Regions from separate parts of the Paenibacillus cucumis (ex Kampfer et al. 2016) genome, predicted to be linked through region 1. Evidence: riboswitches for the same ligand, from Rfam matches in the RefSeq annotation. Region 1 holds a riboswitch; each other region holds the start of a gene.
What was found. Region 1 has a riboswitch for thiamine pyrophosphate ahead of H7T88_RS24870 (ABC transporter substrate-binding protein). Riboswitches for the same ligand answer to the same signal wherever they lie in the genome.
Positions count from the first base shown of each region.

Region 2: linked by a shared signal. The riboswitch ahead of thiC (phosphomethylpyrimidine synthase ThiC) and the one ahead of H7T88_RS24870 (ABC transporter substrate-binding protein) in region 1 are both predicted to bind thiamine pyrophosphate.
Region 3: linked by a shared signal. The riboswitch ahead of thiM (hydroxyethylthiazole kinase) and the one ahead of H7T88_RS24870 (ABC transporter substrate-binding protein) in region 1 are both predicted to bind thiamine pyrophosphate.
Region 4: linked by a shared signal. The riboswitch ahead of H7T88_RS16650 (thiamine phosphate synthase) and the one ahead of H7T88_RS24870 (ABC transporter substrate-binding protein) in region 1 are both predicted to bind thiamine pyrophosphate.

Region 1 is NZ_JACLIC010000045.1:100,777-106,710, forward strand. It holds gene H7T88_RS24870 (ABC transporter substrate-binding protein) at 1-1,014, opposite strand, end outside; TPP riboswitch at 1,231-1,343, opposite strand; gene H7T88_RS24875 (DUF2798 domain-containing protein) at 1,484-1,969, shown strand; gene H7T88_RS24880 (hypothetical protein) at 2,024-2,203, opposite strand; gene serS (serine--tRNA ligase) at 2,850-4,148, shown strand; gene H7T88_RS24890 (Ig-like domain-containing protein) at 4,571-5,683, shown strand; gene H7T88_RS24895 (GrpB family protein) at 5,807-5,934, shown strand, end outside.
Region 2 is NZ_JACLIC010000051.1:61,010-66,943, reverse strand. It holds gene H7T88_RS27010 (Fe-Mn family superoxide dismutase) at 1-337, opposite strand, end outside; gene H7T88_RS27005 (alpha/beta hydrolase) at 591-1,613, opposite strand; gene H7T88_RS27000 (IclR family transcriptional regulator) at 2,042-2,785, shown strand; TPP riboswitch at 2,947-3,060, shown strand; gene thiC (phosphomethylpyrimidine synthase ThiC) at 3,487-5,280, shown strand; gene H7T88_RS26990 (hypothetical protein) at 5,359-5,802, opposite strand; gene H7T88_RS26985 (aspartate/glutamate racemase family protein) at 5,907-5,934, opposite strand, start outside.
Region 3 is NZ_JACLIC010000024.1:240,639-246,572, reverse strand. It holds gene H7T88_RS16275 (MerR family transcriptional regulator) at 1-168, opposite strand, end outside; partial or broken gene H7T88_RS16270 (MFS transporter) at 501-1,687, shown strand; gene H7T88_RS16265 (Lrp/AsnC family transcriptional regulator) at 1,721-2,176, opposite strand; gene thiE (thiamine phosphate synthase) at 2,552-3,217, opposite strand; gene thiD (bifunctional hydroxymethylpyrimidine kinase/phosphomethylpyrimidine kinase) at 3,217-4,029, opposite strand; gene thiM (hydroxyethylthiazole kinase) at 4,029-4,838, opposite strand; TPP riboswitch at 4,995-5,097, opposite strand; gene H7T88_RS16245 (radical SAM/SPASM domain-containing protein) at 5,327-5,934, shown strand, end outside.
Region 4 is NZ_JACLIC010000025.1:80,611-86,544, reverse strand. It holds gene thiO (glycine oxidase ThiO) at 1-99, opposite strand, end outside; gene H7T88_RS16650 (thiamine phosphate synthase) at 177-896, opposite strand; TPP riboswitch at 1,156-1,265, opposite strand; gene H7T88_RS16645 (ABC-F family ATP-binding cassette domain-containing protein) at 1,305-2,858, opposite strand; gene H7T88_RS16640 (hypothetical protein) at 2,913-3,935, opposite strand; gene H7T88_RS16635 (hypothetical protein) at 3,922-4,473, opposite strand; gene H7T88_RS16630 (hypothetical protein) at 4,470-4,868, opposite strand; gene H7T88_RS16625 (ABC transporter permease) at 4,885-5,370, opposite strand; gene H7T88_RS16620 (hypothetical protein) at 5,433-5,934, opposite strand, start outside.

The sequences.
Region 1 (5,934 bases):
TGCTTTCGTTACATCAATCTCTTTATCCAGCAGTTTCTTGCTGAACATCCAGTCGGTGTAGTTCTTCCACACCTCTTCCTTTTGTTCACCCCAGCGAGGGGCATCATCTTTGTATTTCGGGCTGAGCCACTTTTGACTTGCGAGTACTAATTCTTTGTCCAGGTCGGGAACAGCTTTGATCAAAATGTTCGCTGCTTCTTCAGGGTGATCAATCGCATATTGATATCCTTCAGAAGTGGCCTTCAGGAAAGCTCTCACCAGTTCAGGGTCTTTCTGAATCGTCTGTTCATTGGTCACGAGTACAGGGGTGTAATAGTCCAGCGCTTTGGCATAATCCTTCACATATAACATGTCAATCGGTTCCCCGCGTAATTCAGCCTCAATTCCTGTCCAGGCATAGAAAATCCACGCAAAGTCGATGTCCCGTTTCACAGCTGTGAAGAAGTCGGCATCGCCCATGTTAATCTTTTTGACTTTGGATACGTCAGCACCTTCGCCCTCCATAATGGATTGCATCACCGCTTCTTCCACCGGGGAACCCCAGCCGCCGTAAGTTTTACCTTCAAAGTCTTTGGGTGATTTGATCTTACGATCCACTGGAGCGGCAAAACCGGATGTATTATGCTGAATAACTGCGGCAATCGACACAAGGGGAACGTCCTGCGTACGCGCCTGAGTTACACTTTCCTGATAACTGACGCCAAACGGTACCTCACCCGAGGCAACCATCGTATCCGCACCGCCGGCTCCTGGCTGTACAATCTCCACATTTAAACCTGCTGCTTTATAAAAACCTTGGTCCACCGCTGCATACAGACCGGTATGATTCGTATTTGGAGTCCAGTCGAGCACGACCTTTACATCTTTCCGTGCAGTACCGCTCCCCTGGTTGGTTTGGTCCGAACCTGTCGCACCTTGCTGCTCTGTTGGAGCGGCTTCTTTGCCACCACATGCAGCTACGGTAACGAGTAGCACACACATGAGTAACATTCCCATCGTTTTACGCCATTTCATCGTGTTTCTCTCCTTCGGTATGTCCGGCCGGATGGCACGGGGGTACTCCTTGGCTTCATATCCAATCCCTTTGCATAAATCGACGGATTTATACGTGCGGGTTATCCGAATAACGTCATTTTTCTGTTTCTGCTTGTCAAAAGAAAACAAAAAAAGCGCCCCGTAATCTGGGACGCGTGCAGGCGTGAGAGAGTGGCGTTCAGCTTATAGCTGTGCCGTTGCAATATACTCCGATTCCTACGCTGGCATGATCCAGATCAGGTCTAAGGGTTAGTATCTTGATGGGATACACTCTCAGCCGGCCAATTCCGACTCCCCTGGGAAACTATGAAGTTACGGGCATTACTAGGTGTAATTATAGGCCAGTGACGGGAGTGTGTCTAGTCGGTAAATCGTTCACAGAATGTTCACTTATGTGAGTGTAGCCCGATTGTCTATAATGATCCAAGTTACAGAAAGGATGAGTGTATTGCCAGTAAGCAAGAAACAACAAGTGATTTTTGGACTTATGATGTGTACAGGAATGGTCGTAGTGATGATGACCTTCAATCTATGGCATACGGGGATGTTAAGTCAGATGTCCGTGCCGCAGCTATTGCTCCAATTTGTAATCTGTTTTGCCATCGCCTTTTTGGTGGAGTCGTTCATCGTGGGACCGATAGCGAGAAAAATCACATTTTCCTTCTCATTTGCGAGGTCGAGTAAAATTAAAGGTTTAGTTACGATGTCCTTTTTCATGGTAATCGGCATGGTTTTGCTCATGTCTTTATATGGCATCATTACAGCCTATACTGCAGGTCAGCTAGAAGGAGATTCCGTAATCAATGCGTATCTTCATACGATTGTACGTAACTTCGGTCTGGCATTGCCTTATCAGTTGATTGTACTCGGGCCGCTAGTGCGTTATGTATTTGGCAAGTTGTTCAAGGAACCAGCAGCCGTTGCGTCGGTTTAAATCATCGTATCGTTATCCATCATAACAAAAGTATTTCCTGGGCAATCCTGTGGTTTAAGAAGTTCTAGCGTAAGCGATCCAAAACAAAATACCAATAACCACAGCGGCAATAATGATGGTAGTGAAAACTCCGCTCAACCATGAACCTCGCTGGGCTTGGCGGGCAAGTTCATCTGCTCTTTGTTTGGCGGCTTCGCCCTCGGATGAATTCAGATGGTTTGGGTCCATATTCATGCAATATCTTCTCCCCTCGACAGCTTAATTTACCATAGTCTGAACTGTTATATAGGACAACTCATATATATTTGAAAAACGGTTACTCGACTAATTGTTTAATGGAAGCTAAAGCCATGACGATACTAATTGCAAGAAGGAAAATACCTCTGAATTTAATACGTATGATGTCGGAAAGTATTAACTCGTCTTTATTCCGGTTGAAAGGCCAGGAATTCGGTATGAGCAGGGCTCTGATTCCAAAGACGAGTCCGAATAAACTAATCAACAGAAAGATGATGAAGAAAAACATAAATTCACCCCTTGTTGTTTTAGAAGTTATTTCAATTGTACTTGATCCAGCTTTGGAAAGATACGTAAACGGGCATATATGAGTTGCAATGTTGTTCTGTCTTCGTATATACTGAGAAACACAATTACAGATCGGATCATGCCGTTGAAGAGAATCCAACTCAGAGGCGTTTTCGCCAGGGAGCGAATTGAAATTATCCCAAGTTAACCGGAACCGCCCGTTATCGCGGACCAAGAGGCTGATCAGGAGATTTGAACTGATTTGGCAAGTTGGGTGGCACCGCGAGCAGAGCGCTCCTCGTCCCAAGGGATGAGGGCGCTCTTTGTATTTTTTTAGCCAAAGGAGACGGTGATCATGTTAGACATGAAGTGGGTTCGTGCACATGCAGAAGAGGTTCAGGCGGCGGCAGACGGGAAAAAGATCAAGGTGGATATTGCTGTGTTACTACAGCGGGATGACGAGCGCAAGGTACTTTTGCAGCAAACAGAAGAATCGCGTCGTCAGCGTAATACACTATCGGCTGAGATCGGGAAGCTCATGCAGTCGGGTGAGCGTGAGCAAGCGGAGAAGATGCGGGCACAGGTTAAACAATTGAATGAACAGCTGGAGCAAGAGGAAGCCAAGCTGGCGGTAATCCAGGAGGAAGTGACCAGACTGCAATGGCTGTTGCCTAATATCGTGTCGCCAGATACGCCTGTGGGCTTGTCGGATGAAGATAATGTAGAGCTACGGCGAGTGGGAGAGCTACCTGTGTTTGACTACGAGGCCAGAGATCATGTCGAGCTGGGAGAGATGCACGAACTGATCGACATTCCGCGCGGCGTGAAGATCGGTGGAACGCGAAGCTATGTATTGAAGGGGGCAGGTCTGTTGTTACACCGGGCGGTACAGCAACTTGCACTGGACCTGTTGCTGAAGCAGGGATTCACCCCGCTGGAGGTTCCACTCATGGTCAGGGAGGATACACTGGTAAACACCGGATTTTTCCCGACAGGTAGGGATCAGGTATATGAATTGCAAGGAGAGAACAAATGGCTGGTCGGCACATCGGAAGTACCGCTGGTTTCTTATTATGCGGATGAAGTGATTGATGTGAAAGAGCCCGTAAAGCTGGCCGCAATATCGACATGTTTCCGTAGTGAAGTAGGCTCGGGAGGACGGGATGTACGGGGCTTGTACCGTGTACACCAATTTGCCAAAGTAGAACAGGTCATCCTGTGTGCGCCGGATGCGGCGGAATCGGAACGGATGTTACAGGAGATTACGGGACATGCAGAGGAATTGCTGCAACGGCTTGAATTGCCCTATCGTGTAGTGGCGGTATGTACGGGAGATATGTCTCAGAAAACGTACAAACAGTATGACATCGAAACATGGATGCCAAGCCGCGAAGCATATGGGGAAACTCATTCGTCGTCGAATTTGCATGATTTTCAGGCTCGGCGTTCGAACATTCGCTGCCGTGATGAGGAGGGCAAGTTGGTCTACTGCCATACGCTCAACAATACTGCCGTAGCTTCACCGCGCATTTTGATCCCACTGCTGGAAAACCATCAGCAGGCAGATGGCAGCATTTATATTCCGGAAGCTTTGCGTCCATATATGGGCGGGGCCGAACGCCTGATTTTGCCAGAGCATGAGCAGGGTGAATAGAAGAAATACAGTGGTTTCAACTTAATGAAATGAAAGAAGCAAATAAAGAGGAGCCCTTATCGGGTTCCTCTTTATTCAAACATATGATCAATAGCCCATTGAATTTTTTTTCTGTATTTCTGGTGTTTGTATACGCTCCATAGTTCACCTGTATTTTTAACGCAGCTTCCATTCAAACTCGTTAATAATTTCGATTTTTCCGGATTGCAATGCCTTTTTCAAAACGATTGCAGGCCGTTCTCATCAGTAAGACCATCTCATCTTCTGAGCGTACCTTCGTAGATGTTGAAGTGGAAATGGCTCTCATTGCACTTTGTCATTTAACTTTAACCATCCAATGTCCGATATAAAGTATAGTAGATAGTAAAATATTAGGCGAAAAATAAATTAAACGGTTGGATGATGGGAGAATGAGACTGGACATGGACAAGAGTCGAATCAAATGGTCGTTACGAGGTATGCTTGCTCTAATTATCGCACTTACGGTTGTATTGCCTACGTCAGTTTGGGCAGCGTCAGGTGATGTCATTTCAATTGAGATTTCAGGTAGCAGTCCGCAGAAGATGAATGTGGGGGAGACTACATCCTATCAGGTGCTGGCGACGGTGGAAGGCGCGGACCATAAACAGGATGTTACCGGGGGAGTAAACTGGTCCACTAGCAATACTGCTGTGGTGACAATCACAAAAGGTAAAGTCAAAGCGATCGCTGCAGGCGAAGCTACGATTGTTGCTCAAGTGAGCGGGGTTAAAGCACAGGTGGTTGTTCAGGTGCAGGATAAAATCAAAAGCATCAAGGCTTCACCTAATGCGTATACGTTTGTAAAAGGAAACGAAGGCACGCTTCCGAAAGTCAGCATTACGCGTGCTAATGGCAAGGAAGAGGAAGTCACATCTGATATTGTATGGACGGTGTCCAGTAACCTGGCTGTGATTGAGAACGGAAAGATCAAAGGCGTCACTCCTGGTAAAGTGATGCTGCAAGGGAAGTACGGGTCGACTCTCGTTAAAGTACCGATAACGGTGACAGACACCATTAGCAAGATAGAGGTTAAGCCTGCAACAATCCAGTTAACGATCAAAAAATCTACCCCGCTTAAAGTGATGGGGACGTACTCCAGTGGCAAAACAGTCAATCTATCCAGATCTGTGATATGGACGTCATCCAATCCTGGCGTGGCAGCAGTGAAAAATGGTACGGTCAGAGGGATGAACGAAGGACAAGCCACCTTGACTGGTACGTATCAGGGTCAGACCGTTACTGTACAAGTCAACGTAGTACCTACCCTCCAGAAGCTGATTATAGGTCAGAAGAGTTTGGTTTTGTCTCCGCAGTCCAGCTCGGCTCTAGGGGTAATGGCTCAGTATGATACAGGGAAAACGTTGATGGTGACAGGAAGTGCGGTGTGGAGCAGTTCTAAGCCGAATATCGCCACCGTAACAAATGGCAGAATCGTTGCTGTAGCCAAAGGTAAAACAAGCATTACCGCGAAGTGGGGCAATAAAAAAGTGACGATACCTGTGACGGTAAAATAATGTTCCCTTTTTCCATATAAGTGTTGATCAGATCGAATTGAATCCATGTATACTATGAGGGAGGCGTACTTATGCGTCTCCTTTTTTGAACATAGAATCGAGCTTCGAGGAGTGATTATGGAAATGACCGATCAGATGAACCCGGAGAATTGGCCTGCATGGGCCACGGAACCTGTAGAAGTTGTAGGAGCTAACCCCGCTTGGAGTGCGCAGGCTGAGGAAGAAATTGCGCAGTTAAGAGAGCTTTTGAA
Region 2 (5,934 bases), on a different contig from region 1:
CACGCACCGCTGCACTGCGCTCCAGCATAATATAAAGCTGCTTGATAAACTCTTTGGACTGATGTTTTGCTGTCTGGACGAGTTGATCGATACTTCGCATGATATAGGGGGCAGGCGGCTGGGTTGCAGGCAACAGCTGTTTTATCAACTGATTCGCCACTCGCTCACTGTTCGCAAAGGCTGCTTCCCATTCTTCCAGAAGTTTAACGTAGGAGGGCTCAAGGTCAGGAACCAGTGTGCGAATGATGAGCGTATGTTCTTTCTCTTGCTCTTTCCAGAAACGGATTTCTTCCAGCGTCCGTAGAGGAAGCAGATGACCGTATCCATCGCAGTTCATATGCGTTATACCTCCAATCTTTCAGATTATTTTTCGAATCCGCTCTTCGTCCAATTACCTTTGCTCTGTCTCAACAGTGTATTCTTGGGACGCATTGTCCTATGTGTATAAAAAAAGAGCCCCGGAGGGCTCTAAACACATCGAAATGCTGTATATCATTTGGATTGGTGAAAAGCATATTCCTAATCGCTCGTTACCTGCAGATTTCTGCCAGCTAACAAGATAACATAACAGGACTACGGACGAAATTAGCTTATTCCTGCCGGTTTTGTTGCACATCCTCACTGCTTGTTTTCGTCACATGACTAAGGAAAATCGACACACGGCGTAGATATTCCTTCGGATGCTCCCGGAAGATCAGTTCATGATGCGCGCCTTGTACAATCCATTCTTCTGAATAAGGATTCGTCTGATTAGCGGCAAGTTGTTCGGCAATCGGATAAGGGGCCTTCTCATCTTCTGTACCATGAATAAAGAAGATTGGGAACGGATAGTCCTTTTTCTTCACTTCCTGATACGGGATTTGCTGCAAGCCGGTACCGTTCAAGATCGGGAAGAGCAACTTCATAATCTCGAGCGTAGGCTGACGCGGCAGATTGATCTGATTATGAATGTTGTGGTACAGCGTATCCGGCTCCAGCAGGAATGTACTGTCCAGAATCATGGCATCCACTTCTTTGGTTAGCAGTCCGGTTTGCAGAGCCGTGCCTGCTCCCATGGAAAATCCCCAGACGACCAGCTCCTGTGCTCCGCGCTGTTTAGCAAACTGAATAGCTCCCAGCAATTGCTGAGACTCAGCTTTACCACCTGTTGCTACCGCTCGGTTGACCTGAGAGGCAAAGCCGTAATCGAACATCACCACATTAAACCCGAGCTGGTGCGCGTAATGGGCGAGGTCATACATAGGCACCCAGGTTTCCTCCCGATTGGCTCCATAACCGTGGCTGAAGATGATGGTTTTGCCCGTATCGGTATTCGCAGGGATATACCAGCCTTGCATGGTTCTGCTACCGTCGGCCGCAGGGAATGTAATGTCCTCATATTTCATGTTTTTGGCCTGCATCGGGTTCGAAAACACCGGTGCGACCGTAGGGTTGGAGAGCACCCAAGCAATATAACCGTGTAAGGCAATAAAACAAAACAACAGAAAAAATACAACGGAGAGCAGCAACGCTACGACAATATGTTTGAACCGAATCAGCCTCGGTGACAACGAAGAGGGCAGATCGGACACTTTGGTATGCAGCGGGGCTTCGCTCTGGGATGTCGGATACATGCACGCCCCTCCTTTGAGTTTCGGTTGAGGATTAATATGGACAAGGACAAGATCATAACGATATGAAAATAGCATATAGGTACTTTTTAGCACGTATTCATGACAATGGCATCCTAATGCTAAAGTCACGCTTTTGATATTTTATCTAAATTCGTTTCTATCTTTATCGTATGTCCCGATATAGTCAAAGTCAATTGATTGGAGGTATTTGTTACGCAATTGTTATATAGTTCTTAAGATGTAGAGGTAACAATTCCATAGTGTGTAAATTACAGGAGATTACGATGTGCCAATTGGATATCCTTGTTCATTTTTTTGTTTTCAGATCATCTTCAAAACGGTTCTTTTTGGTTTACAGATGAGACCGTTTCTCATATAATTTATGTAACCAAGTTTCATGTGATGAAACATGAGGAGGGCATCATGCCATGGAAGACCGCAAGTTAACCGTCCGGGCTGTAGAACGGGCGCTGGATATATTATTATGTTTTACCACGCGCAGTGATCTTGGACTCACTGAAATTGCTAGTCAGATCGGTTTGCACAAAAGTACGGTACATCGATTGATGGCTACACTGGAGGATCGGGGGTTCGTAATACGTGATGCGGCAACCGAAAAGTATCGGCTAGGTATTCGGATCTGGGAGCTGTCAGCGCATATGTCACGTAGTGACGATCCTGCAATTTTGCTGTTACCTGCAATGGAGAGGCTGCGTGATCGCTTGGGCGAAACCGTAAGTCTCTACCTTCGTGACGGCGGTGAACGGATTCGGATTCAGGCTGTGCAGAGTGATCAGGCGATTCGGCGGGTTGCACCTGTAGGGGTCAGACTGCCGCTTTCCGTAGGAGCCTCCAGCAAAGTATTAATGGCTTTTGCCGCTGATGAGGATCGGGAGGAACTGATGAACGGCCCGGAATGGCCAGTATTTATCGATCCGGCCGTCTATCTGGCACAAATGGAAGACATTCGAGTGAGTGGCTACGCAACCAGCTATGAGGAACGCGAGCCGGGAGCTGCCGCTGTGTCTGTGCCAATTATGGATCGCAGAGGCAACATTGCAGCAGCGCTTTCCGTGTCTGGACCTGTTAGCAGGCTCTCGCAAGAGACATTACATGAGTACGCGCCTGTGTTGAAAGAAGCAGCTGTACAAATGGGACTTATGTTGCCATAGGGGAAGGCTCTTGCATGAAGTTTTGCTCGAAGGGAATTTCCTCTCTGGAATATTAAGGTTGAATTTAAGCCCAGATTACGCTACTCTGTAATGGACGACCCAGCGGGGTCGGTTGAATGTCATATTTTAAGTTGAACAGCGGCTTGATTGTCGCAATACGTTTACGTTACTGGGGGAGTCCGAATTGTCCGGACTGAGACGGGATCGCATGAGATCCCGGACCCTTTGCACCTGATCTGGATCATACCAGCGTAGGGAAGTAATCGGCCATATGACCACAGACACCACAGACGTTAACCCGGGATCCATGCTGTATTGCAGCAGGTGGCCCTTGTTGCGTGTATGGTGATGGACATTAGTCGGTTCCTTCGGAACCGGCTTTTTTTATTTACAGCGGCAAGCAGAGATTCAGTTGTTGTATTTCACCTTGGAAGTGACAGCACAATAATTGCGGCATATATGCCTGGACTTCTAAGAGAAGTGATCTCGTGTTTCGTGCTCATGCTGATTGTACATAAAAGTTGTCTTTTGGATCATTCTAGCTGCTTATGCAGGGTCAATCCTGCTGTGCTTCTGTGCTCTGCTTTTTCCAGACAGGTGTGGTAAGTCAAAGCTGTCACATTGGTGGACGATATGGGCAAATGAAGATCACAGAGGAGGAAACAGGAGACATGAATACAGGTAACCAAACAGGGCAACAGATGGGAATAGAGGAAACAGGGCGCGATGGTCATCCGGTGGAAAAGAAAACCGGAGCGGCTGGAGGGGTACAACCCTTCCCGGGCAGCCGCAAAGTCTACATTCAGGGCTCACGACCGGACATTGCTGTACCGGAGCGTGAAATTGCCCTTCATGATACGAATACTCCCCAAGGGGTGGAGCATAATGAGCCGCTGCGTGTCTACGATACGAGCGGCCCGATGACCGATCCCGAATTCCAGATGGATATTCGGAAGGGATTACCTGCGCTCCGAAATCACTGGATTATGGAGCGCGGTGACGTTGAAGCATATGAGGGCCGCGCAGTGAAGCCGGAGGATAACGGATTGAAGGCGGGAGGACGGAGAGCCGGGGCAGAGGAGTACCCGGGATTCCGCGGTCAACCGCTACGTGCTCAGGCTGGACGCTCTGTCACACAGATGCATTATGCAAGGCAGGGCTTGATTACGCCCGAGATGGAGTACGCCGCTATTCGTGAAGGCGTAGAGCCTGAATTCGTGCGGCAGGAGCTGGCGAGCGGCCGGGCTATTCTTCCATCCAACATCAATCACCCGGAGAGTGAGCCGATGCTGATTGGGCGTCATTTTCACGTGAAGATCAACGCCAACATAGGTAATTCCGCTGTATCTTCCTCTATCGAGGAGGAGGTGGAGAAGATGACCTGGGCTGTTCGCTGGGGATCGGATACGGTAATGGATCTCTCCACAGGCAAAGACATTCATACCACACGGGAATGGATCATCCGTAACTCCCCAGTGCCGATTGGTACGGTGCCGCTCTATCAGGCACTGGAGAAGGTAAATGGCGAGGCGGAGGCCCTCACTTGGGAGTTGTACCGGGATACGCTGATTGAACAGGCGGAGCAGGGCGTGGACTATTTTACAATTCATGCGGGTGTGTTGCTCCGATATATTCCGATGACAGCGAAACGGATGACGGGAATAGTGTCTAGAGGCGGGTCAATTATGGCGGCGTGGTGCCTGGCACATCATCAGGAGAACTTTTTGTACACTCATTTTGAAGAAATCTGCGAGATTATGAAAAGGTATGACGTTGCTTTCTCCCTCGGGGACGGACTGCGTCCAGGTAGCATCTACGATGCCAATGATGAAGCACAGATGGCGGAGCTCGCCACACTTGGGGAATTAACGCAGATTGCATGGAAGCATGATGTGCAGGTGATGATTGAAGGGCCGGGGCATGTGCCGATGCACAAGATCAAGGAGAATGTGGATTTGCAGATGGAGATCTGCCAGGAAGCGCCGTTTTATACGCTCGGGCCACTGACCACAGACATCGCACCGGGATATGATCATATTACGTCTGCGATTGGGGCAGCGATGATTGGCTGGTTTGGTACGTCTATGCTCTGCTATGTCACTCCAAAGGAGCATCTGGGGCTTCCGAACAAGGATGATGTACGTGAAGGGGTTATCGCTTATAAAATAGCTGCCCATGCCGCAGACCTAGCCAAAGGCCACCCACGCGCTCAGCGCCGGGATGATGCACTGTCGAAGGCACGCTTCGAGTTCCGCTGGAGAGATCAGTTTAACCTGTCACTTGACCCAGAACGGGCACTGTCTTACCACGATGAGACGTTACCCGCAGAAGGGGCGAAGGAAGCACATTTCTGTTCCATGTGCGGACCGAAGTTCTGCAGTATGCGCATCACGCAGGACATCCGTGCCTTTGCCGCAGATCGCGGCCTGAACGATGATGAAGCAGTAGCCGCCGGGATGCAGGCGAAGGCTGAGGAGTATCGGGCGAGGTCGTAAGCTTCCACAACTGAAAAAAGTGACCCGACAGGACTGTAGTGCCTGAGCTTGGGTCACTTTTTTATGTTAAGTTGTAGGTTACTCGTAATATCCTTTTGCATAGACGGCTGCGGTTGAGAAGCAGAGATGTTTCATTTCATCCTGTTGATTTTCAGGCGGCATCTCCAGGAACCACGGCTCCTTCATATCTTCTCGGGTCATGGGTACCGGACGCCACAGGATCAAACCGATCTGATCGAACTGGAAACTGCAACCAAGCTCGGGATCTTCACGGTCATATGGCGCAATAGCGTCCAACTGCGGTATCAAAATGTCAGCCTCGGTGCCAAGCAGATCAAGTTCTCCCAGCATACACTTATACTCATCACTTTCATGAAATTCAATAAAATGTACTTTGCCTTGAGCATCATATTCCACGTTGGGATCAAAGCCGAAAGCTTCCGTTTGTTCAACTTCATTTTGTGTCATGCCTAAACGGATACCCCCGATGGATTGACCTGGTTCTACAGTGAGATGTTTCATGGTTACATTCCCTCCAAAATAAAAAGTCTACATAGTTGTGGCTGACCAACCTTGTCATGAAGCAGGGTACCGCGTACTAGAAACTGCAAACAGTGCGAAAATGCTTATACTTTCTTCGTGATACCGATATCC
Region 3 (5,934 bases), on a different contig from region 1:
TTTGAAAAATAAAATCTGCTGAAGTCGTTCCAGATCGGCATCCGAATACATTCGATATCCGGCATCAGTGACCTGATCTGGAACAAGCAGCCCGATCTCGTCATAGTGATGCAGTGTGCGCACACTGATCGAAGCAAGTTCGGAGACTTCTTTTACTTTCATGGCCATGGGTGAAACCTCCTTACACCATGAATTGTACAATGTCACGTTACGTGAGAGTCAACATGAATTATGTGGGGGAGGAGGGAGGCAGGCAAGGTGAGCAATATTTGCATTATTAGGCCGGCCACTTCTCTATTCATGGGTTGAAAATTAGGATCATAGGAATTCAAAGCAAAGCTTGTGAAAAATAAGGTTTTTCTTCGTTAACAAGCGTAAGTACCTTTAATGCTTTATGCAAAACCTCTGCTTATTTCTGTAAGCTTAATAAAGATAGCAAGTGAGTATTCGAGCTATCCAAAATACAGAATAAAGGGGCTTTCATTGTGATTTCAAACGAGATGTATTCTATTAAAGATGATACATATGTCCAAAAACAAAGTCTTCCATGGGCGGCTCTACTGGCGTTAGCTATGGCAGGATTTATCTGCATACTTACTGAAAGCCTGCCTGCTGGACTACTCCCTCAGATTGCCATGGGTCTTGGCATAACGCAGGCAAAAGCCGGACAACTTGTTACGTTGTATGCTGCAGGCTCTCTGGCAGCGGCAATTCCACTGACCGTGGCAACTCGCGGGTGGAGACGTAGACCTCTTTTGCTGCTATGTATTATAGGCTTTCTCCTATTTAATACGGTGACTGCCTTATCTTCGGTATATGTTATAACGTTAATTGCACGTTTTTGTGCAGGAGTAGCAGCGGGAGTGCTATGGGGAATGACCGCTGGATATGCACGTCGCATGGTGCCCGAGTCATTAAAAGGAAAAGCCATAGCCGTTGCTATGGCAGGTACACCTTTGGCATTAGCGCTTGGTGTTCCGATCGGTACTTTTTTTGGAACGTATGTAGGCTGGCGTTTAATCTTTGGAACGATATCTATATTGACGCTCGCGCTTATCGTATGGGTGTTCTGGAAAGTTCCAGATTATGAAGGCGAGGTCAAGCAGAATCAACTCTCACTGCATAAAATCCTGTTTCTTCCTGGAATCCGGCCTATTTTATTTGTGGTGCTTGTCTGGGTGTTAGCTCATAATATTTTGTATACTTACATTTCTCCTTTTCTGGCAAATACAGCACTGGCCGATAGAGTTGATCTGATTTTACTCCTATTTGGCGTAACTTCAGTGGTGGGTATTTGGATTATTGGACTGCTGATTGATCGCTACTTAAGGATACTGGTGCTATTAAGTGTTGCGATATTTGCTTTTGCCTCAGCGGCGATGGCAATCTGGAGCAATCAGCCGGCTGTTATCATTATAGGGGTGATTGCATGGGGATTGACCTTTGGCGGAGCGGCAACGTTACTCCAAACAGCTATTGCACATGCAGGAGGCCGCAGTGCCGATATCGCCCAATCGATGTTGGTAACGCATGGAATCTAGGGATCGGTGCGGGAGGTATGGTTGGTGCTATCCTGCTTCATTGGAGCGGAGCTAGATTCCTGCCGGGTTCCTTGGTGATATTGTTGTTTATCGCTCTTCTCATCACGTTGTGCTCTAAAAAACACGGATTTCCTAGTTCACCTTGAAATGGTGATATCTAAAATAGAAAAGATGAATGGTTAGGATTCCTTTGAGATCAGGAACTGGGGTTCATCAATTAGGTTTTTGGATGCAATAGGCGAGGACATTGCGATAAGTGTAGTATAGGTTCCGTATTTGTCACATTGATTTCCGAATGCCTCTAAGTCTGCAATAGAATCTGTCATGACTTTCAATAAATAATTATGTTCTCCACTGACGCGATAACATTCTACAACTTCGGGCGACATACGGCAGAAATCAAGGAAAGCAGTGCATTCTCTAGTCTGAAATAGTAGATAGGATGTACTCTGTTTTCCTAATTTTTGCGGATTAATGATGGTGCGATACCCTTCAATAACACCACTTTCCTCCAGTCGTTTTACACGTTCCGTGACGGCTGGCTGTGAAAGCCCCACCAATTTTCCTAATTCGGTCATGGACAATCTGGCTTGGTTTTCCATATGAAACAGGATGTTTCTATCGATCTGATCCATAAACTCACTTCCTTTTATTCTATAGGTGATTTTTCGGAGATGTTTTTATATTCATAGTAATTAAAAGATAATGATTTGTAAATGTGAAGCTTTATAGTAGGAATGATTTATATATTAAATATGTTTGGGATGGAAGGGAGGGGGATGAGATCGATATGTGCGTGATGCAAGGTGGGAAGAAGGTGAGAAAGGCGAAAGGATTTAAAGGATGCAGAAGGAGGTATGTGGCGCTAGAGGATGACCAGTTTGCGGAAGGATAAGGATAAAAGATGTATAGGTTGCAGAACGAGGCAAAGGAGGCGAAGAATAAAACAAGAATGCAGAGGCTGAAGACCGAGTGGCTGCAACCTTTGCATAATGGGGCAGGGAGCATGGCTACGCCTGCTCCCTGCGGGTGATCGCAGCGAGCTGTGCAGTCGCTGCGTGCACATCGGCCGCGCCCGCGATGGCGGAGATGACGGCTACGCCGTCGGCTCCAGCCGCCATCACGGCGGCCGCGGTATCGGGCGTAATGCCGCCGATACCGACCACCGGAACTGCGATGCCTGCGGCGCGCAGTTCCGCAACCCCGGCGGGGCCCAGCACAGCGTGGGCATCCGCTTTGGAGCGCGTCGGGTACATCGGCCCGACGCCAAGATAGTCTGCGCCCGCCTGCACGGCACGGCGGGCTTCAAGGGCGGAGTGGGCGGATACGCCAAGCATCCGCCCATCTCCGATGCGGGCGCGTACCAGCGCCGCGTCCGCATCGTCTTGGCCGACGTGTACACCGTCGGCCTCCACCGCCACAGCCAGCTCCACATCATCGTTCACGATGAACGGTATCCCGTGCTGGCCGCACACCTCACGAAGCCGCAGCGCAAGCGTTCTGCGGGCTTCGCCTGCCAGGGCACCAGTTCCCTTCTCTCGGAACTGGAACAGCGTGATGCCGCCAGTGATCGCCTGGCGGAGCACCTCCACCGGGTCTCGCGTCGTATTGACGCTACCCATCACCAAATACAACTGTAGCGCGCGGCGGACCGCTTCCGCATCCCATCTGCGCATCAGCGTTCACCCCGCTGTCTGTGCTGGTACGCAAAGTGATTCGTTGGCCCGTGCCCGGTCCCGAATCCCAGCTCATCTTCAATGGCTGCCTGAATGAATGCTCGCGCGGTCGTAACGGCAGCCAGAATAGGGGCACCCTTCGCCAGTTCCGCCGTAATGGCAGCAGAGAACGTGCAGCCGGTTCCATGGGTATGACGTGTCATAACACGAAGGTTCTCCAAATAATGAAAGGAATGCCCGTCATACAGGACATCGATAACCGTACCGCTTCCCGTATCATGTCCTCCTTTAATCAAGGCATATGTTGAACCCATCTGCACCAATTGCTTTGCGGCTTCCTCGCGCTCACTCAGGTTCCGAATCGAACTCCCGATAAGTAGTTCGGCTTCCGGAATGTTAGGTGTGATAACCAAAGCAAGAGGCAGCAGATCTTCCACAAGTGATTGCACAGCCTCCTGCTGGAGCAGAGGTGCACCTCCTTTGGCAACCATCACGGGATCAATAACCAGATTTGACCAGTCGTATTGCTGACATTTTGCCGCAACAAGACGAATAATCTCGGCACTATACAGCATACCTGTCTTGAGGGCACGCGGCTGAAAGTCGACTCCCGTTGAATCAAGTTGCTGGGCAATGCCGTCGTAATCAATCGGAAACACGCCTTGAACCCCTGTAGTGTTCTGAGCGGCGATTGCAGTAATGACCGTCATGCCGTATACACCAAGTTCCTGAAAGGTTTTGAGATCCGCCTGAATTCCTGCACCGCCGCCGTTATCAGACCCGGCAATCGTTAACGCTTGAGCAATATTCATCACACACCTCCACGAATCTGACGGATTTGTGCATGCTCGGAGAACAGCGAAGGTGTCACCTGCGCCAGTTGATTTAACAATTCAATCTGGAAGCTGCCCGGCCCTTGATGAGCCGTTCGTGCTGCGGCCTGTTCGGCAGCTATACCGTAGGTTGAGACGGCTTCCACCACGCTGTTCAGCATGTCGCGCCCCGGCTCGGCAATCGCAGCAAAAGCACCAATGACTGAGCTGAGAAGACAGCCTGCCCCGGTAACTTGGGTGAGCAATGCATGTCCGTTGCTTGTGAGGAAAGTATGATATCCGTCTGTAATAATGTCGTACTGGCCCGTAATAACGACAATACAGTCAAGCTGTTGCGCTGCCCGCTCGGCAATGTCAATCCGGTCTCCTTCGCCAACTCCCGCATCCACACCTTTGATATTCCATGGCACACCAATGACATGAGCCACTTCGGCGACATTGCCTCTTAATACGGTAAGACGAAGCTCACGAACCAGCATCTGTACCGTATCGGTGCGATATGTCGTGGCTCCTGCACCAACAGGATCAAGGACAACAGGCACATGATGTGCATTGGCTGATTGTCCGGCTAGACGTATCGCTTGAACGACCTTTTCATCCAATGTGCCGATGTTCAGAACCACCGCGCCAGCCATTCGAGCGACGTCAGCGACTTCTTCATGAGCATAGGCCATAAACGGAGAGGCTCCGAGGGCAAGCAGACCATTTGCGGTAAAAGGGGCAACCACAAGGTTGGTAATATTATGAACCAAAGGATTGAGTGAACGTACACGTTCAAGATAAGACATCCAAATGACCTCCTTATTTTCAAATGATGGATATGGTTATGAGCGAGACGACTGGCTGAAATACAAAAAAGCCCCACCCATTTCCGGAGAAATGAGCAGAGCTATACGTTTGAACTGAAGTTGATCCCCATCTAGGATAGAGATCCCCTACTGCCAATAAAAGCCGCTCCACTTCCCTCCGCTGGTATAATCCAGATCAGGTTCAAAGGGTCCGAATCGTCGTATTCGTCTCAGCCGCAAGGCTCCCCCAGTGCAAATGTACAAGATATGCAGTTATGTACTCAGCATATATCCATCTTGACTTAATGTAAATAGGGCGAGGATTTAAGCCTTGAAATGGGGATGAAAAATACACTGGACTTTGTTACTGATCCGCTATTCTGATTTACCTTAGCTCGTGAACCCGATATAATGGGGATTGGCTCATATGGCCGTACTACGAATGAGGGCAGGACCGTTGTTCCTCCCGGCAGAATGGGGACCCTGAGTTGAAAACGTTCAAGAAAGTATATATTGAAATTACGAGTATCTGTAATCTGGCATGCAGCTTTTGTCCACAAACGAAGCGAGCCAAAGGATTCATCGACCCTGAAGTCTTTAATAATATATTGGATCAGATCAAACCACACACAAAACATATTTACCTGCACGTCAAAGGGGAACCGCTGCTTCATCCCAAAATTGACCTGTTGCTGGATATGGCTCATGCCAAGGGATTTAAAGTGAACATTACGACCAACGGTACGCTACTGCCAAAGACACAGCATAAATTATTGGGCAAACCTGCACTGAGACAGATGAATTTCTCGCTGCACAGCTTTGACGGCCATGAAGGTTCTACGGATCGTGACGGATATTTGCATAACATCTTGTCTTTTGTTCGTGAAGCGGTGAAACATAACGTCATTGTCTCGTTCAGACTATGGAATCTGACTCAGGATAACTTCACCAATGCTCAGATGAATCGCAATCGGGAGACGCTTGAGGTGCTGGAAAAGGAATTCAATCTGGACTTCCGTATTGAAGAAAAGGTGGTTGCGGGTAGTGGCGTGAAAATTGCACCCAACGTATACCTGAATCAGGACCATGAATTCCA
Region 4 (5,934 bases), on a different contig from region 1:
CTTAGTTGAAGTTTCGGATAGCGGTAGCCGCTTAAACTTATCTTGTTCACACGATGAGTCGATCACTTCCTCGGGTTGACTCGGTCCTCTCTGTACCATTTTGTCATCTCCTTGTTTGAACAACATTCCGATCTTATTAGGTTGGCGTCATTTCCAACTTTTTGATCGAGAAACATTCACTTCACCGCTTCCACAGCCTGTTTAAGAAGCGCAGCAGCATGAGCAGGGTTTGCATGTTTTAACACACTTGAGATCACAGCAGCACCCCTGGCTCCCGCAGACCTGACGGCCCGAATGTTATCTGGCTGAATCCCCCCAATTGCAATAACAGGCACCTTGACACTGGAGCACACTTCCGATAACGCATCTAATCCCCTCGCTACAGAATCCGGTTTGCTTGCACTTGCGTACACATGCCCGAAAAAAAGGTAATCCGCGCCATACTCTTCGGCAATTCTCGCTTCATGCAACGAATGCACCGATATCCCCAACCGGAGCCTCAAATCATGCTTGTTCTCCGGCTTTACCATTACTTTTGCCCTTTCCAGCATATCTTGGCTCCAATGTACCCCTTGATAAAAATAGCCTGACGAATATAGGTTCGCACCGTTGATTACAATGCGGGAAGCTGGAACACCCGCTTCTGCCATCAATTTGGCCCAGTTAAAACATTCCTGTTGCGAGAGTTGCTTTTCCCGGATATGAATGTAATGCACATAAGGCCAAATATCTTTGACTGCCTTCAACATGACTGACTGTTCCGCTTTATTCGTAGATATCACATGTAACTCAAAAAAGTCTTGCTCTAGTCCACAGGTTGGTACAGATTTATCTGTCCGCTTGTACCACTGGTCTGTTGAAGTTTTACCTGATTCATGAGCATCATAATCAAACATCAAGGTATGCAATCTCGTTCTCGCTCCTTTCAGCTACAGGCTTGGAGAAGTAGTAATGACAAATATAAAACCAAAAAAGCCACTCCCGTAGGGGAGTGGCTGCGTATAAACAAAGGTTCAGTTCAATCACAAGCGTCTGACAAATACCTGTTAAACAGTTTGATAGTCAAATCTATAACTGTTTATTTGATATTGAACCGCTTGGCATCACGATGTAATAAAATCCTGTTCTTACGTTAAGAATCATTACTATCGTTTTCGCTGAAACGCGCCACTTCCCTACGCTGGTATGATCCAGATCAGGTGCAAAGGGTCCGGAATCGCATTCTTCCATCTCAGCCGCATCGTGCGGCCCCCCCAGTGTTCATATGAAGTTGTAGCCTATATTACCACAACCGGTTTTTTTTGTCATCGTGCTTTTTCGGACCACTCTTCTACATCCCACGTTTTGGTGACCCAGCCTTCATAAAAATCCGGTTCGTGCGATACAAGTAAAACGGTTCCTTTATATTCCTTCAGCGCCCGCTGTAGCTCAGCCTTCGCCGTTACATCCAGATGGTTTGTCGGCTCATCAAACAAGACCCAGTTGCTCTCACGCATCAATAGTTTGCACAAACGGACTTTGGCTTGCTCCCCCCCGCTCAGCATGTTAAGCGGACGCGTAATATGCTCATTTTTGAGCCCGCAACGTGCAAGATGTCCTCGCACCTCGTTCTGCGTTAGATGTGAAAACTCGTTCCATACATCATCGATCGGTGTAATATTCCCGGCTCGCACTTCCTGTTCAAAGTATGCCGTCTCCAAATAATCTCCAAGAAACGTTTTTCCGCTTATTGGCGCTATTTTACCCAAGATTGTTTTAAGCAGTGTTGATTTACCTACCCCGTTACACCCCACAATCGCGATCTTTTCACCACGTTCAATCGTCATGGTCATCTTAGGTAGTAATGGATACGTATAACCGATCTCAAAATCAATACCTTCAAAAACGGTTTTGCTGCTTGCGCGGGCATCCTTGAACTTAAATGTTGGTTTTGCTGCTTCGTCTGGTCGATCAATTCGCTCGACCTTTCCAAGTTGTTTTTCCCGGCTTTTCGCTCGACCAGAGGTCGAAGCTCGAGCTTTGTTTCGTTGAATGAAATCTTCCTGCTTTTTGATGTATTCCTGTTGCTTCTCATAGGCATCAATATGCTGTGCTTTCTGCATATCCGCCATTTCAAGAAATTTCTCATAGTTGGCCGCATAACGCGTCAATTTTGCAAATTCCAGATGATAAATGACATTAACCACTTCATTCATGAACTCTGTATCATGGGAAATCAATAGAAAAGCATATGGGTAGTCTTTCAAATATCTAGTTAGCCACTCAATATGCTCTACATCCAGATAGTTTGTCGGCTCATCCAACAAAAGGGCAGTGGGTTTCTCCAACAACAATTTTGCAAGCAGGACTTTCGTACGTTGTCCACCACTGAGAGCTGCAACATCCCGATCAAGGCCAATTGCATTTAATCCCAAACCGTTTGCCATTTCTTCCACTTTCACATCAATCAGATAAAAATCGCCCTGTTCAAGCTGTTCCTGAATATCGCCCATTTCTTCAAGCAACTGCTCAAGTTTGTCTGGATCGGCATCAGCCATCTGATCCGTAATGGCCATCATTTGCTTCTCCAGTTCCAGTAGCGGCAAAAAAGCATCTTTAAGCACATCACGAATGGTCTTGCCTGGTGTTAACTTCGTATGTTGATCCAAATAGCCATATCGAACTTTTGGCGTCCATTCCACTTTACCGCTATCCTTAAGCAATTTTCCGGTGAGAATATTCATTAGGGTTGATTTTCCGGCACCATTAGCCCCAACCAGACCCACTCGTTCTCCAGCAAGCAGACGAAACGAAACATTTTTAAATAACGTACGGTCTCCAAAATTGTGACTGACGTTCTCTACTGACAATAAACTCATAAGATGAGACTGCTCCTATCTATATACATTACTTTTAGTTCACGTTCCAAAACCCTATTCTAGCACAGGTTCAGTCTTTTCTGAAAGTAATGACACTTGCGCGAAGCAATCATATTCGAAATAACCTCTGGCCGCTGCCTGTCTTGCAGTTGTAAACACCTCTTCAGCACGAAAACCGGGGTTACAGGTGGCAGGATAATGATATTTTATGCCTGTTTCGGGATCAATCCCGCCAATGATCGCTGTTTTTTTGACTAGCCGGCCTCCACCAATGGCATAATTGTTAATCTTCTGACCCCCTACAGCGATCCCCTGTATAAAAGCCATAATACCCGTATCATTGATCGAATTGTACCAATCTTCCTGCGAGACTAAAGGCATCGTGAATAGATAAGCGACACCATTTCTCCTGGAAAATTCATTATGTCGATTGATTACGTCTGCAAGCTCTTCCTGTATTCGGGTCACGATCCGGCTACGCCGCACCTGTTCAAAAGTTGTAGAGTCCTGAAGCAATGGAATCGTGGAATTCGAGGCCAGCTCCTGCTGAAATCCTTCGATCCATTTCCCTGCACCAGCATCATAAGCATACACATAACCGTCAAGTGTGAAATTAATGCTATTTCCGTCTGAATCTGAATATGTATAAGGTTTTTTGGGACTCCACACATGTCTATGAGACTTTTCCATCTCCCCAGTCATCTCGGTTTCCTTGGCAAAAATGTAATAACCATCATAATCCAGAACTACAATCGCTGGAATATAATCAAACATATGTTGAATAGCTTCCTTGTCATCCTGTATGCCCATGTTTAATGCCATCGTTTGGGTAAAGGTAGTCAATGCTAGTTCCTTATCCGCTTTAACAAACTTGGCAGAATCATAACCTGCTTCAGCATGTTGTTTTTCATTCTGGTGCATGACCGCGCCAGCATCCATCACTGCGGTTTGTAACGCTGTTTTGTAGCGATAAGCCAGTTCATTGGCCTCTTGCGCATCTTGCGTATGAAACGAGAGGATATAAAATAACGGAAAGAAAATGAGAATAAACACGATAGAAAGCTCAGTAATCTTCATTCAGTACCATACCTCCATAAGAAGCAAAAACCGCAGAAGCCTGAACTGTACCTTGTAACCATTCTCGTATCATCATGGAAGGTGTGCGGTTGGTACTCTTAAGACTCACGGTGAAGAAGTCACCCATATTGAGCGTATATCTGCGCCCGGGATCATCGACGGACAATGTGCTAGACAACGGATATAACCGCTCCTGAATCTGTGACAAGTAGTATGCATCATGAACAACCTCGTATGTACCCGTGAAGCTACTCTGAATCATCGGATCTGAATACTGGGGGACATATTTTTTGTGTAAATGTTCCATGGATATGTCATAGTTATTGCCCGTTTGGGCTAACTGTTCTTGAAACTCCGCGAGCATTCGAGGTGAGATATATCCCTTGGTGCGGACAGCATCCACAAATCGTATGACACTCTGAGTCGCTGTCAAGCGTGCAATATCATCCTGACGTTCAGCAGTCTCGGCTGCAGGATACACATAGAGCAGTAGAACGGCAAGCAATACCGCAAACAATTTGGATACTGCATTGATCACGGTCTCTGTACCTCCTTCCAAAAAGAAAGCTTTAACAATTCACCCGATGCACTTCGGTTATATTCAACTCGATAATTCCCATCCAGCTCAACCGGAATCATAGCTGATCGATGTTCAAGTGGATCAACCACATACTCATGACCGTCTAACTCAACATGAACCCCTGTACCTGTCATTTGCCGCACCGTATGCAGAACCTCAGCTCCGGTGTATCCGACAAAACCACCTGTAAGAAGTGTCGTATGAACTCTTCCTTCCATAGCCGCATTTGTTTTCACCCTGTCATTCAAGGCTTCGTTTAAAATACGGATATTCCACTGCCCGTACAGGCAGGCTGTCACAAAAAGGACAACCGCCGTACAGAACAGCATCATATGCTGTGTGTTCCGGGTCATATTCAACCAGCTCCAGTCAGGATTGCTGGAATATCAGACCTCTAACCACATTGGATCGGTCTTTAACGATAATGGCCTTAAATTTACCGCTTGGATTAACGTATTGATTGTCCTTTTCACTCATCGTCTGATTAATGCTGCCTACCTTGTCATCAGGTGCAATGACAGAACCATAGTCCGCATTATTAACGTCCTGAGAGATGTTGAGCTGATTACCGTACCACTGTCCGCCTTTGTTTTTACCTGTAATAACCTGAATACCAAACTGGTCCTTGTCCGCGTATTTCCGTAAAGCATTGGTCACTTGTGATCCACTGATGGTTGTTCCGTCATACACCGTAAATGCTGCCTGAGAAAGCTCGGTTTGAATATCTGCAAAGTTATTCTGGGCTGTTTTCGTTGCCTCCTGAGCCGAAATAAATAACAACACCACAATCGTAATCAAAGCAATCGTCAAAAATATCCCCGCTGCCACCTTCAAAGCACTTGATGCATTATTCATACTAAATACCCTCCTAGAGTGTTATGAATGATTATTTTTCAGTTCTTCGTAAAAGCGAAACACTACAGTTTCTGGATTTGTTCATAATACATGCTCATCTGTACAAAACTCATGCCTACCAGCGGAATAACAAGATACATGAAGATCAGAGCGTACATGGGTGTAAAACCGATCGTCCTCCCCCATCCAGCCTTGATATCAATGATTTTGCTATACTCCTGTTTGCGCTGTTCAAAATAAAAGGCCATCATGCTTTCTAAATCATCAAAAGCTTCTCGAATGGATATTTTACCTAGAGCCAGTTGCAGTTTATCAATCAAACGTTGAAATTCAGGCAAACCCACCTCCTCTTTTAATTGTTCAAGCGCTTGTTCAGCCCCATGTTCGAAGTGCAACAAACACTTTTGTAGTGGCCTTTTGAAAATGACAGCGAATCGATTAAGCCATTCTACGATCTCCTCCACAGACATTCGATCCATCTCTCGTAAAATCGAAATGACTGTCTGAAATTGATAAATTTCATGCCTCATATCCAACCTTCGCATTTTACGCTGGAACAACATA